One region of the Corynebacterium sp. MSK006 genome, then DNA from elsewhere that is predicted to be linked to it. Evidence: predicted binding sites of a transcription regulator. Region 1 holds the regulator's gene; the other holds the start of a gene.
What was found. The regulator LexA, encoded in region 1, represses DNA repair genes until DNA is damaged. The targets are predictions, from matches to a motif close to CGAACANNTGTTCG.
Positions count from the first base shown of each region.

Region 1 (6,693 bases):
CAGAGTACGAGCGCTTCGTCACGGCGGCAGACACCGTCGCTGACCGACTCACCGCACGCTCCGCCGAGGCCTCCGGCCCCGCCGCCGAGGTGCTGCAGGCCACCGCCGGCATGGTCCGCGACCGCGGCTGGCGCAAGGCCGTCCGCAAGAACGTGCGGGGCGGCGCCGACGCCGAGTATTCGGTGGTGCAGGCCACCAGCAAGTTCATCAACATGTTCACCGCGGCCGGCGGCCTGATGGCCGAGCGCACCACGGACCTGAAGGACATCCGCGACCGAGTCATCGCCGAGCTGCGCGGCGAGGAGGAGCCCGGTCTTCCCTCCGTCGACGGCGAGGCCATCCTCTTCGCCGACGACCTCTCCCCGGCGGACACCGCCGCCCTGGACATTGACCACTACAAGGGTCTGGTCACCGAGCTGGGCGGCCCGACCAGCCACACCGCCATCATCGCCCGTCAGCTGAACCTGCCCTGCATCGTCGCCGCGGGTCGCGAGATCTCCGAGATCGCCGCCGGTACCCGCGTGATGGTCGAGGGCAGCCAGGGCGTCGTCTACGTCGAGCCCGACGAGGAGGACGCCCGCCGCCAGGTCCGCGAGTCCCAGGAGCGTGCCGTCAAGATCGCCGAGTGGCGCGGCCCGGCCCAGACCTCCGACGGCCACCGCGTCCAGCTGCTGGCCAACGTCCAGGACAGCAACGCCGCCCGTCTGGCCTCCGAGACCCAGGCCGAGGGCATCGGCCTGTACCGCACCGAGATGAGCTTCCTCTCCGCCGCCGAGGAGCCCAGCGTCGACGAGCAGGCCGCCCTCTACAAGAAGGTCTTCGACGCCTTCCCGCACTCCAAGGTCGTCGTGCGCACCCTGGACGCCGGCTCCGACAAGCCGATCGCCTTCGCGAACATGGACGAGGAGGAGAACCCGGCGCTCGGCGTGCGCGGCCTCCGCATCGCCCGCCAGAACCGGTCGCTGCTGACCCGTCAGCTCGACGCCATCGCCAAGGCCTCCGAGGGCCGCGGCGAGGACGCGCCGACCTGGGTCATGGCCCCGATGGTCGCCACCGCCCGCGAGGCCGAGTGGTTCTCCACCCTCTGCCGCGAGCGCGGCCTGACCCCGGGCGCGATGATCGAGGTGCCGGCCGCCGCCCTGATGGCAGACAAGATCATGCCGCACCTGGACTTCGTGTCCGTGGGCACCAACGACCTGACCCAGTACACGATGGCCGCCGACCGCCTGTCCTCGCAGCTGGCGTACCTGACCGACCCGTGGCAGCCCGCCGTGCTGCGCCTGATCCAGCACACCTGCTCGGTCGGCCGCGACACCAACACCGCCGTCGGCGTCTGCGGCGAGGCCGCCGCCGACCCGCTGCTGGCCTGCGTGCTCACCGGCCTGGGCGTCAACTCCCTGTCGGCCGCCTCCACCGCGATCGCCGCCGTGGGCACCCGCCTCTCGGAGTCCACGTTCAAGCAGTGCCAGGAGGCCGCCGAGGCCGCCCTGGACGCCGTGGGCGCCGTCGTCGCCCGCGAGGGCGTGCGCAAGATGCTCGTCGGCGAGTAAGTCGACAGCCCGCCGGCTGAGCCCGGCGTGACACGACCGCCCCGGACCTCGAGAGAGGCACCGGGGCGGTTCTTTCATGTGCGGGCGTGCACAAACGCCGCCGCGCGCCCCGGGGTGGGGCGCGCGGCGGCGATCAGCGGGACGTCGTCAATTGAACGACGCCGGGGGTCACTCCGCGAGGACGACCTGGACGTTGTGGTCGCGCAGGGCGCGCACGAAGGACTCGGGCGCGGTGGCGTCTGTGATGACGACGTCGATGTCGTCGATCGAGGCGAAGCTGACCAGGTAGTCGTTGCCGATCTTCGACGAGTCGCACAGCACGACCACACGGCGGGCGTTGGTGACCATCGCGGACTTGATGGCGGCCTCCTGAGCGTCGGCCGTCGACAGGCCGTGGTCCAGGGTCAGGGCGTTGGTGCCGATGAATGCGACGTCCGCACGCATCAGCGCCAGGGTGCGCAGCGCGGTGTCGCCGACGACGGCCTGGGTGATCGCCCGGACGCTGCCGCCGAGCAGCTGGATCTCGCTGAGGCCCTTGTTTGCCAGGTTCAGCGCGATCGGCAGGGAGTTAGTCACGATGGACCACTGGTTGGCCTGGCCGGAGTCGGAGATGAGGTCAGCTAGTGCGGTGACCGTGGTGCCGGCGTCCAGGAACATGCCCCCGGGCGGCTCGGGGAGGAACTCGAGCGCGGCGCGGGCGATCGCGGACTTCGCGGTCGGGGCGGAGCGCAGGCGCGCGTCCAGGGACAGCTCGGTGGTCTGGAAGGACTGGGTGGCCACGGCGCCGCCGTGGACGCGGTGGACGATGCCCTCCTTGTCGAGCACGGCAAGGTCACGGCGGATGGTCTCCGCCGTGACATCGAAGCGTCTGGCCAGTTCGGTGACGTTGACTCGGCCCTCGACCGCGGTCTGTGAGGCGATCTGGCGTCGTCTTTCCTCGGCGTACATCTCGCTGGGCGCCTCCTCAGATGGGGAAATGTTTATGAGTGTGCGGGGGGAGGGGGCAAAAATGCCCGATGCCAACATTAAACCACAAAATCCCACATTGTTCATAAGCACTGGGGCGCCATAGCAGGAAAAATAACTACACGTTTGTGTGTGAACGTGCCCGGGTAAAAATCGCCATTCCGGTTCGACCTGCACTTGCGGTGCAAAAAGAGGGACCCGTCACGGAAGCGTGTGCAGAGTCCCTGAGGTTGGATCGGGCCCACGATCGGGGGTGGGCGGGTCATTTGTGTCCGCCCGGGCGGGCGGGGGCCGGCCGGAGGGGAGAAGGCTAGAGCTTGCGCATGACCGAGACGACCTTGCCCATGATCCCCGCGTCGTTGCCTGGGATCGGCTCGAAGGCGTCGTTGTGGGGCAGCAGCCACACGCCGCTGGAGTCGCGGTGGAACTCCTTGACGGTCGCCTCGCCGTCGATGAGCGCGGCGACGAACTCGCCCTCCTCGGCGACCGGCTGGGAGCGCACGACGATCCAGTCGCCGTCGAGGATGCCGGCGTCGCGCATCGACTGGCCCGAGACCTTGAGCATGAACAGCTCGCCGTCGCCGACGACGTCCGCGGGTAGCGGGAAGTAGTCGTCGATGTTCTCCTCGGCCAGGATCGGCGCGCCCGCGGAGATGGAGCCGACCATCGGCACGAACGAGGTCTGGGCGTGCTCCGGCGGCTCCGGGGTGCCCTTGCGGCCCTTGACCGGGGCGCCGGAGAGATCGCGGACGTCGACCGCGCGCGGCTTGTTCGGGTCGCGGCGTAGGAAGCCCTTCTTCTCGAGCTCCTTGAGCTGGTAGGCGACCGAGGAGGTCGACTGCAGGCCGGCTGCGTCGCCGATCTCGCGGATGCTCGGCGGGTAGCCGCGCAGCACCACCGCGTCGCGGATGACTTCGAGGATGCGGCGCTGACGCGCGGTCAGGGATGCGGGGTCTCTGGTGGTGGAGTTCTTCTGCTTCTTGGTGGATCGGCTGGTGGCCATGGTTGCGCTCTCCTGGTCTTCGTCTCTCTGATCGGCCGGTTCGGGCTCGCCGGCTGTTCGCTCTCGGCCGGTCGAGGTCCGGTTCGGTCGGGCCCCGGTGTCCGGCTGTGGTCGGTTCGCGTTCAGTATAGCGCGTCCATGGCAACTGTGTTCGAGGAATTTGTCCGGCGTGGTGGACAGACGCCAGGGCGGGTGCTATAACTCGAACACGTACCCGTAATCGAACAGATGAACTAGTCGATGTTCGACCGGTCGCGCCCGACCTTTAGGGTGGACGTCGAACACGGCGAAAGGAGAACCCCATGACCATTTCGATGCAGCGTAACGCACAGTTTGTCCGTTCCGTCAGCGGTCTGGGCGACACCCGGAACACCGCGTCCGCACCGTCGGTGTGGGAGCCCGGCCAGAGCCGTTCGTCCACCGGTGTTCGAACGCTCGAGATTTCGAAAACCGCCTCTCCGAAGGGGCGGGCGACAATACCCGCCGGGGGTACCCGGAAGGGCGGTGTCCGGCGAACGTCTCGGCGAGTTCAGGAACAGCGCAGCTCGCTGCTGGTCGGCGCGATCTGCGGGCTGGTGCTCGTGCTGGGCGCCCTGATCTTCGGTGAGTCCGACGACGCCGCCGGCTACCCGCCGGTCAACATGGGTTCGGCCACCCACCAGGTCTCCACGGTCGACTTCGACGTCACCGCGGCCAAGTAGCTCGCCTCGGGCTGGCATTAGACTCGGGGCAGTGCCCGGGTGTTCCGGGCGAGCCGTCCCGGACCTAGGAGGGTGCCCGCAGTGTACTGCCCGTTCTGCCACAGCGACCGTTCCCGCGTGATCGACTCACGTGTCATCGACGCCGGAACCGCGATCCGGCGCCGCCGCGAGTGCACCGGCTGCGAGGGCCGCTTCACCACGATCGAGAAGGCCGTCCTGCTGGTGGTCAAGCGCAACGGCGTGACCGAGCCGTTCAGCCGCGACAAGGTGGTCAACGGCGTGCGCCGCGCCTGCCAGGGCCGCGACGTGCCCGACGACGCGCTCAAGCGTCTGGCCCAGAAGGTCGAGGAGAAGGTCCGCTCGAAGGGACCCTCGCAGGTCAACGCCAACGACATCGGCCTGGCCATCCTCGAGCCGCTGCTCGAGCTCGACGAGGTCGGCTACCTGCGCTTCGCCTCCGTGTACAAGTCCTTCGAATCCGCCGAGGACTTCGAGAAGGAGATCCGCATGATGCGCCGCCGTGCCCGCGAGGCCGAGTAGGCGGCCGTGGCCGGCGCGCGGCGCCGAAGGAGACGCCGCCTACAGCTTCGCGACCGCCTTTTCGATGCGCCGGCGCGAGACCGAACCCGCCGTGCCCAGGCGCTGGGCGAAGAGGCTGACCCGGAACTCCTGGATCTGCCACTGCACGTCGCGTACCGCCTTCGTACGCCACGATGCCGCCGGCCGGCCCGACATCTTCTTCTGGAGTGCGGCCTTGACCGCCTCGACCTCGTCCTGGCGGTCGGCGTCGCGGTCCGGGTCCTCCTGCATCTCGGTCAGCCGGATCTCCATTGCCTGGAAGTAGCGCGGCAGGTGGCGCAGGTGCGCCTGCGCGTGCACCAGCACCGCCTTCTCCGGCAGCAGGAACTCCAGCTGCGCGCGCATGTCGTCGATTGCCGGACCCTCCCAGCGCTCCAGCTCCGCGGCCACCGACAGGTACGTCACCAGCGCCGGAGCGATCGCCACCACCGTGCGGCGCACCTGGCCGGGCACCTCCGGGGCCACGGCCGCGGCGAGCTCCCGGTACTTCTCCGGGGAGCGCACCGGCCCGCCGTGGGCCATCATCAGGTCCCGGATCGCGGCCACACGCGCCTGCTCGACCAGGCCGTCGACCCCGCCGTGCGGGTAGTTGTCCACCGCCACGCGCTGCTTGAGCGGCAGCCCCCGGGTCATCTGCTTGGCCGAGACCTTGATCTCGCGCATCAGCATCGTCAGCGTGGCCGTGAGCATCGCCGCGTCCGCGGCCTGCTTCGTCGGCAGCACCTTGACCGCCACGCCGCCGTCGGTGGCCACCAGCGCCGGGTAGGCGGTGACCTCGTGGCCGTCGACGACGGTGGTGACCTCCTCGGCCACGTCGCCGAGGGTCTGCGGGGTCCACTTCTCGGCGCGCTTCGACTCCGCGGCCCGGCCCAGCTTGCTCACCGAGGAGCGGATGTGGCCCGCCTGCCGGTCGCGCAGCGCGGGCAGGGACTTGTCGGTGTCGATGACCTTGCCGCGCTTGTCGATCGCCGCGAACGTCATCTTCAAGTGCGCCGACAGCTTCGTCGGGTCGAAGTCCCCGGCGTCGATGCCGCTGGAGCCGCACTCGTGCAGCGCGCGGGCCAGCTCCTCGGTGACCGTGCCCGCGTACGGCTCGGCCAGGGCGAGCGCCTTGCGCGCGAAGTCCGGGGCGGGCACCACCGTGCGCCGCAGCGGCTTGGGCAGCGAGCGGATCAGCTCGGTGAACAGCTCCTCGCGGAAACCAGGCACGAGCCAGTTGAAGTCGGTGGCATCCAGCCCGGCGAGCATCGGCACCGGCACCTTGACGGTCACGCCGTCGTCGGGCGCGCCCGGCTCGAAGCGGTAGGACAGCTCGTAGTCGACGTCGCCGATGCGCATGTGGTCGGGGAAGGACTCCTCGGTCACGGCCCCGGCGGCGTCGGTGAGCAGCTTCTCCGGGGAGAAGTCGAGGAAGTCCGGCTGCTTGTGGCGCTTGCGCTTCCACCAGCTGTTGAAGTGCGCGCCCGTGGTCGCCATCTCCGGCACGCGGGCGTCGTAGAACTCGAAGAGCGTGTCCTCGTCGACGACGATGCCGCGCCGGCGGGCCTTCTCCTCGACCTCCGCGGCCTCCTCGAGCTTGACCGCGTTGTCGCGGAAGAAGTGGTGGCGGGTGTTCCAGTCGCCGTCGACCAGCGCGTTGCGGATGAACATCTCGCGCGCGGCCGCCGGGTCGACCTTGTGGTAGGGAACCGGGCGGTCGGCGACGATCGGCACGCCGTAGAGCGTGGCCTTCTCGTGGGCCATCGCCGCGGCCTTCTTCGTCGACCAGTACGGCTCGGAGTACTGGTAGCGCACCAGACCCGGCGCGGCCTTCTCCACCCACGCCGGGTCGATGGCGGCGACGTCGCGGGCCCACAGCCGGGAGGTCTCGACGACCTCGGCGGCCATGACGAAC
Region 1 is NZ_JASPJZ010000003.1:116,246-122,938, forward strand. It holds gene ptsP (phosphoenolpyruvate--protein phosphotransferase) at 1-1,550, shown strand, start outside; gene sugR (transcriptional regulator SugR) at 1,719-2,498, opposite strand; gene lexA (transcriptional repressor LexA) at 2,827-3,519, opposite strand; gene QQA02_RS03070 (hypothetical protein) at 3,822-4,220, shown strand; gene nrdR (transcriptional regulator NrdR) at 4,302-4,760, shown strand; gene hrpA (ATP-dependent RNA helicase HrpA) at 4,800-6,693, opposite strand, start outside.

Region 2 (6,693 bases), on a different contig from region 1:
GGTAGTCGGCGAACTTGTCCTCGCCGACGCGCTGGGCCAGCATCAGCGTGCCCACGTTGGAGGACTTACCGAAGATGCCCGTGGTCGTGTACGGCACGGTGCCGTGGTCCCAGGCGTCGCGGACCGTGACGCCGGCCATGTCGATGGATCCGGGGACCTGGTGGACCTCGTCCGGGGTGGTCTTGCCCTCCTCGATGGCGGCCGAGGCCGTCATGATCTTGGCCACGGAGCCGGGCTCGTAGGGCGCGGAGATCGTCGGGTTCTCGAAGTCCTTGCCCTGCTCGACCTGCTTCTCGACGTCGCCGTTCGGGTCGATGGTGCCGGTGTTGACCATGGCGAGGACCTCGGCGGTGTGCGCGTCGAGGACGACGGCCTCGGCGGACTTCGCCCCGGAGTTGGCCTTGGCCTGCTCGAGGAGCTGCTGGACGTAGGTCTGCAGCTCGAGGTCCAGGGTCAGCGAGACGCTCTCGCCGTCCTGGGCGGGCACCGCGTCGCGCAGCGTGCCCGGGATGACCTGGCCGTCGGTGGAGACGTCCTCGGTGGTGCGACCGTTGATGCCGGTCAGCGTGGCGTCCGCGGAGGCCTCGAGGCCGAACTGGCCCTGGCCGTCCATGGAGACGCGGCCGACGACGTTGTCGCCCACCGCGCCGTTCGGGTACTGGCGCACGTCCTGGTGGTCGGCGGCCACGCCGTGGAAGCGCGCGGCGATCTCGGTGGCGACGTCCGGGTCGACGTTGCGCACGAGCACCTCGTAGTGGGTGTCGGCGTGCAGCTTGTCGAGGATCTCGTCGGAGTCGACCTCGCCGGCGTCCTTCCGGCCGTCCTTGTCCTTGTCGGACTTGTCGTCCTTCTCGGAGTCCTTCTTGTCGGAGTCCTTTTCGGAGTCCTTGTCCTTGTCGTCCTTGTCGGAGTCCTTGTCCGAGTCAGCGGCGCCGGGGGTCTCGGCGTCGTCGGAGGAGCTCGCGGCGATCATCTCGGGGATCTGGTCCGCCATCTCCTGCAGCGTCTTCTCGACGGAGTCGTCGAGACGGCGGGCGACCTCCTCCTCGCTGAGGCCCTCGGTGGCGCCCTCGGCGCGCATCTCGTTGAAGTCCTGCTCACGCAGTTCCTTGCGCAGCAGGTCCGGCGAGACGGTCAGCGAACGGGCCTGCATGGTGTAGGCCATCGGGGTGCCGGAGCGGTCGGTGATCTCGCCGCGGCGGGCGGGCTCGACGTAGACGCGGGCGCGCTGCTCGTGGGCCTGCTCGGCCAGGGCCGGGCCCCAGACGACCTGCACCCAGCCGAGCCTGCCGATCAGCGCGGCGACCGCGATGACGACGACGACGGTCGCCCACATCAGGCGCCTGTCCAGCGCCTCCTTGTGTGTGCGGGGCCGGCCTGGTCGGCGGCGGCCTCCCCGCGTGTCCCAGGACGTCACAGCCCCTTGGTCACCTCACTCGGGTTCCTTCTCGATGGTCCTCTGTCGGAAACGGGCGCTACCCGCCCTCAGCGGGCGATGCCCGCCTGGTACGGCACCGGGTTGGACCGGGCGGCGGGGTTGTCGCCGGCCTCGGCCTGCCCGGGGGTCTGCCCCTGCGGGACCGGCGCGAGGTTCTCGGAGAGCCCCTGCGTCTTGTCCGGGTTGCTGGAAGCGACCGTACCGCGGGGGCTGTCCCCGTTGACGTCAATGATAGGCCGCGTCTCCTGTTCCGCCGGGCGACGCTCGGAGACCTCTCCGTTCTCGTCGACGGCGAGGACCCCGGCCTGCAGCGGCACGCCGAGCTTCTCGGCGGAGGCGCGCTCGGCCAGGCCCGCGGTGGAGCGGGCGTCCTCGAGGTCGCGGTCCAGGGTCTCGATGCGGTTGTCCAACTCCGCCTCCTGGGCGGTCAGCTGCTGGATCTCGAAGGTCTGCTGGGTGCTCAGCCCCGACAGCCACATGGACACGCCGACACCGGCGATGAGCATGCAGAACGCGAGGGTGACCATGCGCCACCAGCGCGGGTCGGCGCGCTGCGTGGCCACGCGCCGCCCGCGCACGGAGACGACCTGGCGGGAGCCGAGGCGACCGGACTGCCGGCGGGCGGAGCCGTGCCGGTCGAGGCGCTCGCGGCGCCCGGGGGCGGGCTTCGGCGCCGGGACGGTGCGGCGCGGGCGCTCGTCGTGACGGGGCCGCGGGGGCGCGTACGTCGTGCCGGCGGCGGTCCGGGGACGCGACGTGACGGAAGTCGGGCTCATCGGGTCTCTCCCTCGGGGTTGAGGCGTTCCAGGGCACGGACACGTACCGAGGCGGCACGCGGGTTGGCGGCGGTCTCCGCCTCGTCGGCCTTCTCGGCGCCGTGGGTGACGGCGCGGAAGGCCGGGGCGGTGCCGGGCAGGTCGACGGGCAGGCCGGGCGGGGTCGTGGACGTGGTCAGCTCGCGCACCGCGTGCTTGACAATGCGGTCCTCCAGGGACTGGTAGCTCATGAACACCGCACGACCGCCGGCGCGCAGCCGGTCGGTCGCCGCGGGGATGGCCGCCTCGAGGGCGTCGAGCTCGCCGTTGACCTCGACGCGCAGGGCCTGGAAGGTGCGCTTGGCGGGGTGGCCGCCGGTGCGCCGGGCCGGCGCCGGGATCGTCTCGTAGAGGAGCTCGACCAGGCGGCCGGAGGTGGTGAACGGCTCGCGCTCGCGCTCGCGCAGGACCGCCGAGGCGATCTTGCCGGCGAAGCGCTCGTCACCGTAGGTCTTGAGCACGTGGGCCAGCCGGCCGTGGTCGTAGGTGTTGAGCACGTCGGCGGCGGTCATCCCGCCGCTCTGGTCCATGCGCATGTCCAGCGGGGCGTCGACCCGGTAGGCGAAGCCGCGCTCGGGGCGGTCCAGCTGCATGGAGGACACGCCCAGGTCGAAGAGCACACCGGCCAGGCCGTGTTCGGCGGCGATGCGCGCCACGGTGCCGGGACCGGCGACGTCGTCGGGCGCGGCGTCGTCAATCTCCCCCGGGGACCACGGGCTGCGCAGTCCGTCGGCGACCTCGCCGAGACCGTCGAAGCGGGTGTGGTACGCCTCGAAGCGCGCGCCGAAGCGGGCGAGGCGCTCGCACGCCTCGCCGAGCGCCTGGGTGTCGCGGTCGAGGCCGATGACGTTGAGCTGCGGGAACTCCTCGAGAAGGCGCAGCGTGTGCCCGCCGGCGCCGAGGGTGGCGTCAACGAGGACGGCGTCCGGGCCCGCCGCCTCGACGGCGGGGCGCAGCAGGTCGGTGATCCGGTCGATCATCACGGGGACGTGGCCACGGTTGGCGGTCAGCGCGGCGGCGTAGTCCTCCGCGTCGGTCTCGTGCGCCCCGGCCGTGTCGGTGCCGGCGGCGTGGTGCTTCGTCATGGTCGTTCTCCCCCTCTCCCGGGTCCGGCCCACGGGGATCCGTGGGGTCGGTTGCTGTCCGTGCTGGTCGGCTGAAGTTGTCGTGGTGGGTGGCTTCCGGCGGTGTGGTCGCCTGGGGCGCGGGGCTCGCGGGGTGCGTCCAGGGCCCCGCCCGGGGGACCGTTCTGATGTCGGGGAAGTACACCAGAGCCGGTCGACCCCGGACGGAGCCCGTGCACGCGCTCCGCGGGTCGGTGTGCAGTTGTCTACAGCAGGCCGCCGAGGACGTCGTCGGCGTCCGCGGCCGAGAAGGCGTCCTCCGTCTCCCGCTGGTAGGCGGCCCAGGACTCGGAGTCCCAGATCTCGAGGAAGTCGACCGAACCGATGACCACGCAGTCCTTCGTCAGGCCCGCGTACTCGCGGTGCGCCGCCGAGAGCGTGATCCGCCCGTGCCCGTCCGGGCGCTGCTCGTCGGCGCTGGCAGCCAGGTTCCTGATGAACGCACGGGCCTGGGGGCTCGTACGGGAGACCGCGGCGGCCTTACGGGCGCGGGCCGCGAACTCCTCCCGGGGGTAGACCGCGAGACTGTGGTCCTGCCCCTTGGTGATCATCAGCCCACCGGCGAGCTCGTCACGGAACTTCGCCGGCAGGGTCAGCCGCCCTTTGTCGTCGAGTTTGGGCGTGTAGGTACCGAGGAACATCCCGGCACCACCTGCCTTCGCTCGCTGATAAAGAGGATCCGGTTGTCCTTCCACGGAGGTGACGTCATCTCGACCACCACCAACCGCTGAGCCCCACTTTAACCCACTTCCCCCCACCAGAACGAGAGGGAGCGCGAACCACAGCGACGTCATTTAACGTAGCCGCAGGTAGATGTGGGTAAATCGAAGTGGGACGGGCGCGTCACCTTAAATCACTTCAGTCACATTAGCCCCATCTTTAACATCAACACGTTGCGGCTGGTCTCGCAACAGCTCCCCCACTGCCGTCAAAAATCCCCATGAGTCGGCTCTCGCAACAGGTTGCGGAGCCTAAAAGCCCAGGAAAGGCGTCGATCGGCGCGCCGTGGGCCAGAAAACGGCGCGCGGGAGACGTCACGCGCGCCGGCGAGGGGCGGAAGGTGGGGCAAAGTGGGGGATCCGGGTGGGGCGAAGTGGGGCGGGGCGGTGACCGGCGCCGGGGACCCACCGAACACACGAAAAACCGGTCGATGACGCAGCGTCATCGACCGGTCAGGAAAGCCGCCCCCGGGAACGGGCGGGAAGGTCTACGGAGGTCAGTGCCCCTCGAAGCGGCGGCGGAAGTCGTCCTCCATGCGCCGGCTGAAGCCGGAGCCCTGCCGGCCCCCGCCCGTGGCCGCGCGCGGGCGCGAGCCGGAGCGCGCGGAGGTCCGCGAGCCGCCGGCCGAGCCGCCGCCGCGCAGCATCCAGATGCCGGCGCCGAGCATCACGAGGAAGCCGGTGACGCTCAGCGCGATGAACCACAGGGACTGCTGGGCGAGCATCGCGCCGCCGAGCAGCATCAGGAGGCCGAGCACGCCGAGAGCCACGCCGCGCAGCGTGATCGACCCACCCGGGGCACCCCCGGTGAAGCCGGAGTCGTCACCGACCGACGACCCGAACTTGGGGTCGTCGGCGAGCAGTGACTCCTCGATCTCGCGCAGCGTCTGCTGTTCCTGCTCAGAAAGCGCCACAATTCCTCCACGTGAGTTCTTGGCCGGGACGTCGGTCACTGGACACAACTCCCGACCGAGGTGGAAAGTTCCCGCCGCGCCCGATGAGCCTCAGGCGGCGGCGAGATCCCCCTCGCCGTACTCGATCTCGGCGATGAAGTCAGCGACCGCGGCGATCAGCTCGTCGACCACGACCTTGTCCACCCCCGATTCTAGCCCCGAGAGCACGCGGGACCGCAATATTGAATACCGCGAGAGACGTTTGGCCCACTCCTTCTCCCCCGGCCCGACCAGACTCAGCCGGTCCCAGGCCCCGGTGGGCAGGCGGCGCCGCCCGGCGACCGGGGAGTCGGCCACGCGGGCCCCGGCCGCGCGCAGGCCGGCCTGGTAGGCGTACTCGAGGGCCTCGCGCAGGCGCCCGGCGGCGCGCTCGCGGGCCGCCTGGGCCATCAGGCGGGAGGCCTTCGCGAGAAACAGCGCCGAGCGCGACGGACGGTTCGAACGGTAGGCGGTGGCGGAGATCAGCTGCGGCATCGTGGGTCACCTCGTCGCTTTCTTTCGTGTTCTCTTCTGCGGTTTTCCTTATGTCGTAGACGGTATTCCCCCACCGCGACACAGCCCTCCGATAATTCACACACCTGTTCGAATCCGTTCGAATAAACGGCCCTCTTCCCCACACACCCCACCCCCTCACGTGCCGCGGGGTGGCCGACGGTGGTTGCATGGGCCCATGACCGTATCCCTGCGCCGCCTGACGGCTCCCGAGTTCCATCTGCTCACCCCCGAACTCGTGGACATCTACATCGACGCGATGGGCTACGACCCCGCCATCCGCTCCGGCCGCATCGCCGTGTGGCGCCAGGAGTGCCGCCTGGCGGGCTTCACCAGCGTCATCGCCACCGAGCGCACCGACCGCGGCGAGTTCATCACCGGCCTGGCCTACGGCTTCTCCGGCACCCCGCAGGTGTGGTGGCACCACCAGGTGATGCGGGGCCTGAAGCCCCGCGGCCTGGAGGACCTGGGCCGCGACTACTTCGAGCTCGCGGAGATCCACGTCGACCCGCGCCGCCAGTCCCGCGGCACCGGCCGCGGGCTGCTGCGCGAGCTGGTGTGGAACCAGCCGCACCCGCACGTGCTGCTGTCCACCCCGGAGGTCGAGAACGAGACCAACGCCGCCTTCCACCTCTATCGCTCGGCCGGTTTCAGCGACGTACTGCGCGACTTCCGCTTCGACGGCGACTCGCGCCGCTTCGCCGTGCTGGGGGCTCCGCTGCCCCTGCCGGGTCACCCGGTAAGTTTGGGGGCGGACCACACCCGCCACTGACGCCCCGCGTGGCAGCTCCCCCGGGAAAGGACGGCAGCTGACAGCCATGACGACACCGGACGCCCGCACTCTCCGGCCCGCCGAGGTACCCGCCGCGGTCACGGAGGTCCTGCGCGGGTACATCTCCGCCCGCACCCCCGACGCCGCGAAGGTCGGCGAGCCGGTCGCCCGCGCCGTCGGGCACCTGAGCCGCTTCGTCCTCGACGGCGGCAAGCGCGTGCGCCCCCTCTACGGCTGGGTCGGCTTCACCGCCGCCGACGGCCTCGCCGGCGACGAGGACCCGCAGGCCGTGCTCCGCGCCGTGAGCTCGCTGGAGTTCATCCAGGCCTGCGCGCTCATCCACGACGACATCATCGACGCCTCGGACACCCGCCGCGGCG
Region 2 is NZ_JASPJZ010000002.1:7,892-14,584, forward strand. It holds gene QQA02_RS01440 (peptidoglycan D,D-transpeptidase FtsI family protein) at 1-1,336, opposite strand, end outside; gene ftsL (cell division protein FtsL) at 1,486-2,214, opposite strand; gene rsmH (16S rRNA (cytosine(1402)-N(4))-methyltransferase RsmH) at 2,211-3,338, opposite strand; gene mraZ (division/cell wall cluster transcriptional repressor MraZ) at 3,584-4,018, opposite strand; gene QQA02_RS01460 (DUF3040 domain-containing protein) at 4,594-5,010, opposite strand; gene QQA02_RS01465 (SAV_6107 family HEPN domain-containing protein) at 5,101-5,523, opposite strand; gene QQA02_RS01470 (GNAT family N-acetyltransferase) at 5,720-6,313, shown strand; gene QQA02_RS01475 (polyprenyl synthetase family protein) at 6,360-6,693, shown strand, end outside.
Region 2: a site for LexA is predicted at 5,621-5,634, ahead of QQA02_RS01465 (SAV_6107 family HEPN domain-containing protein). Genes of this name have one in related genera too.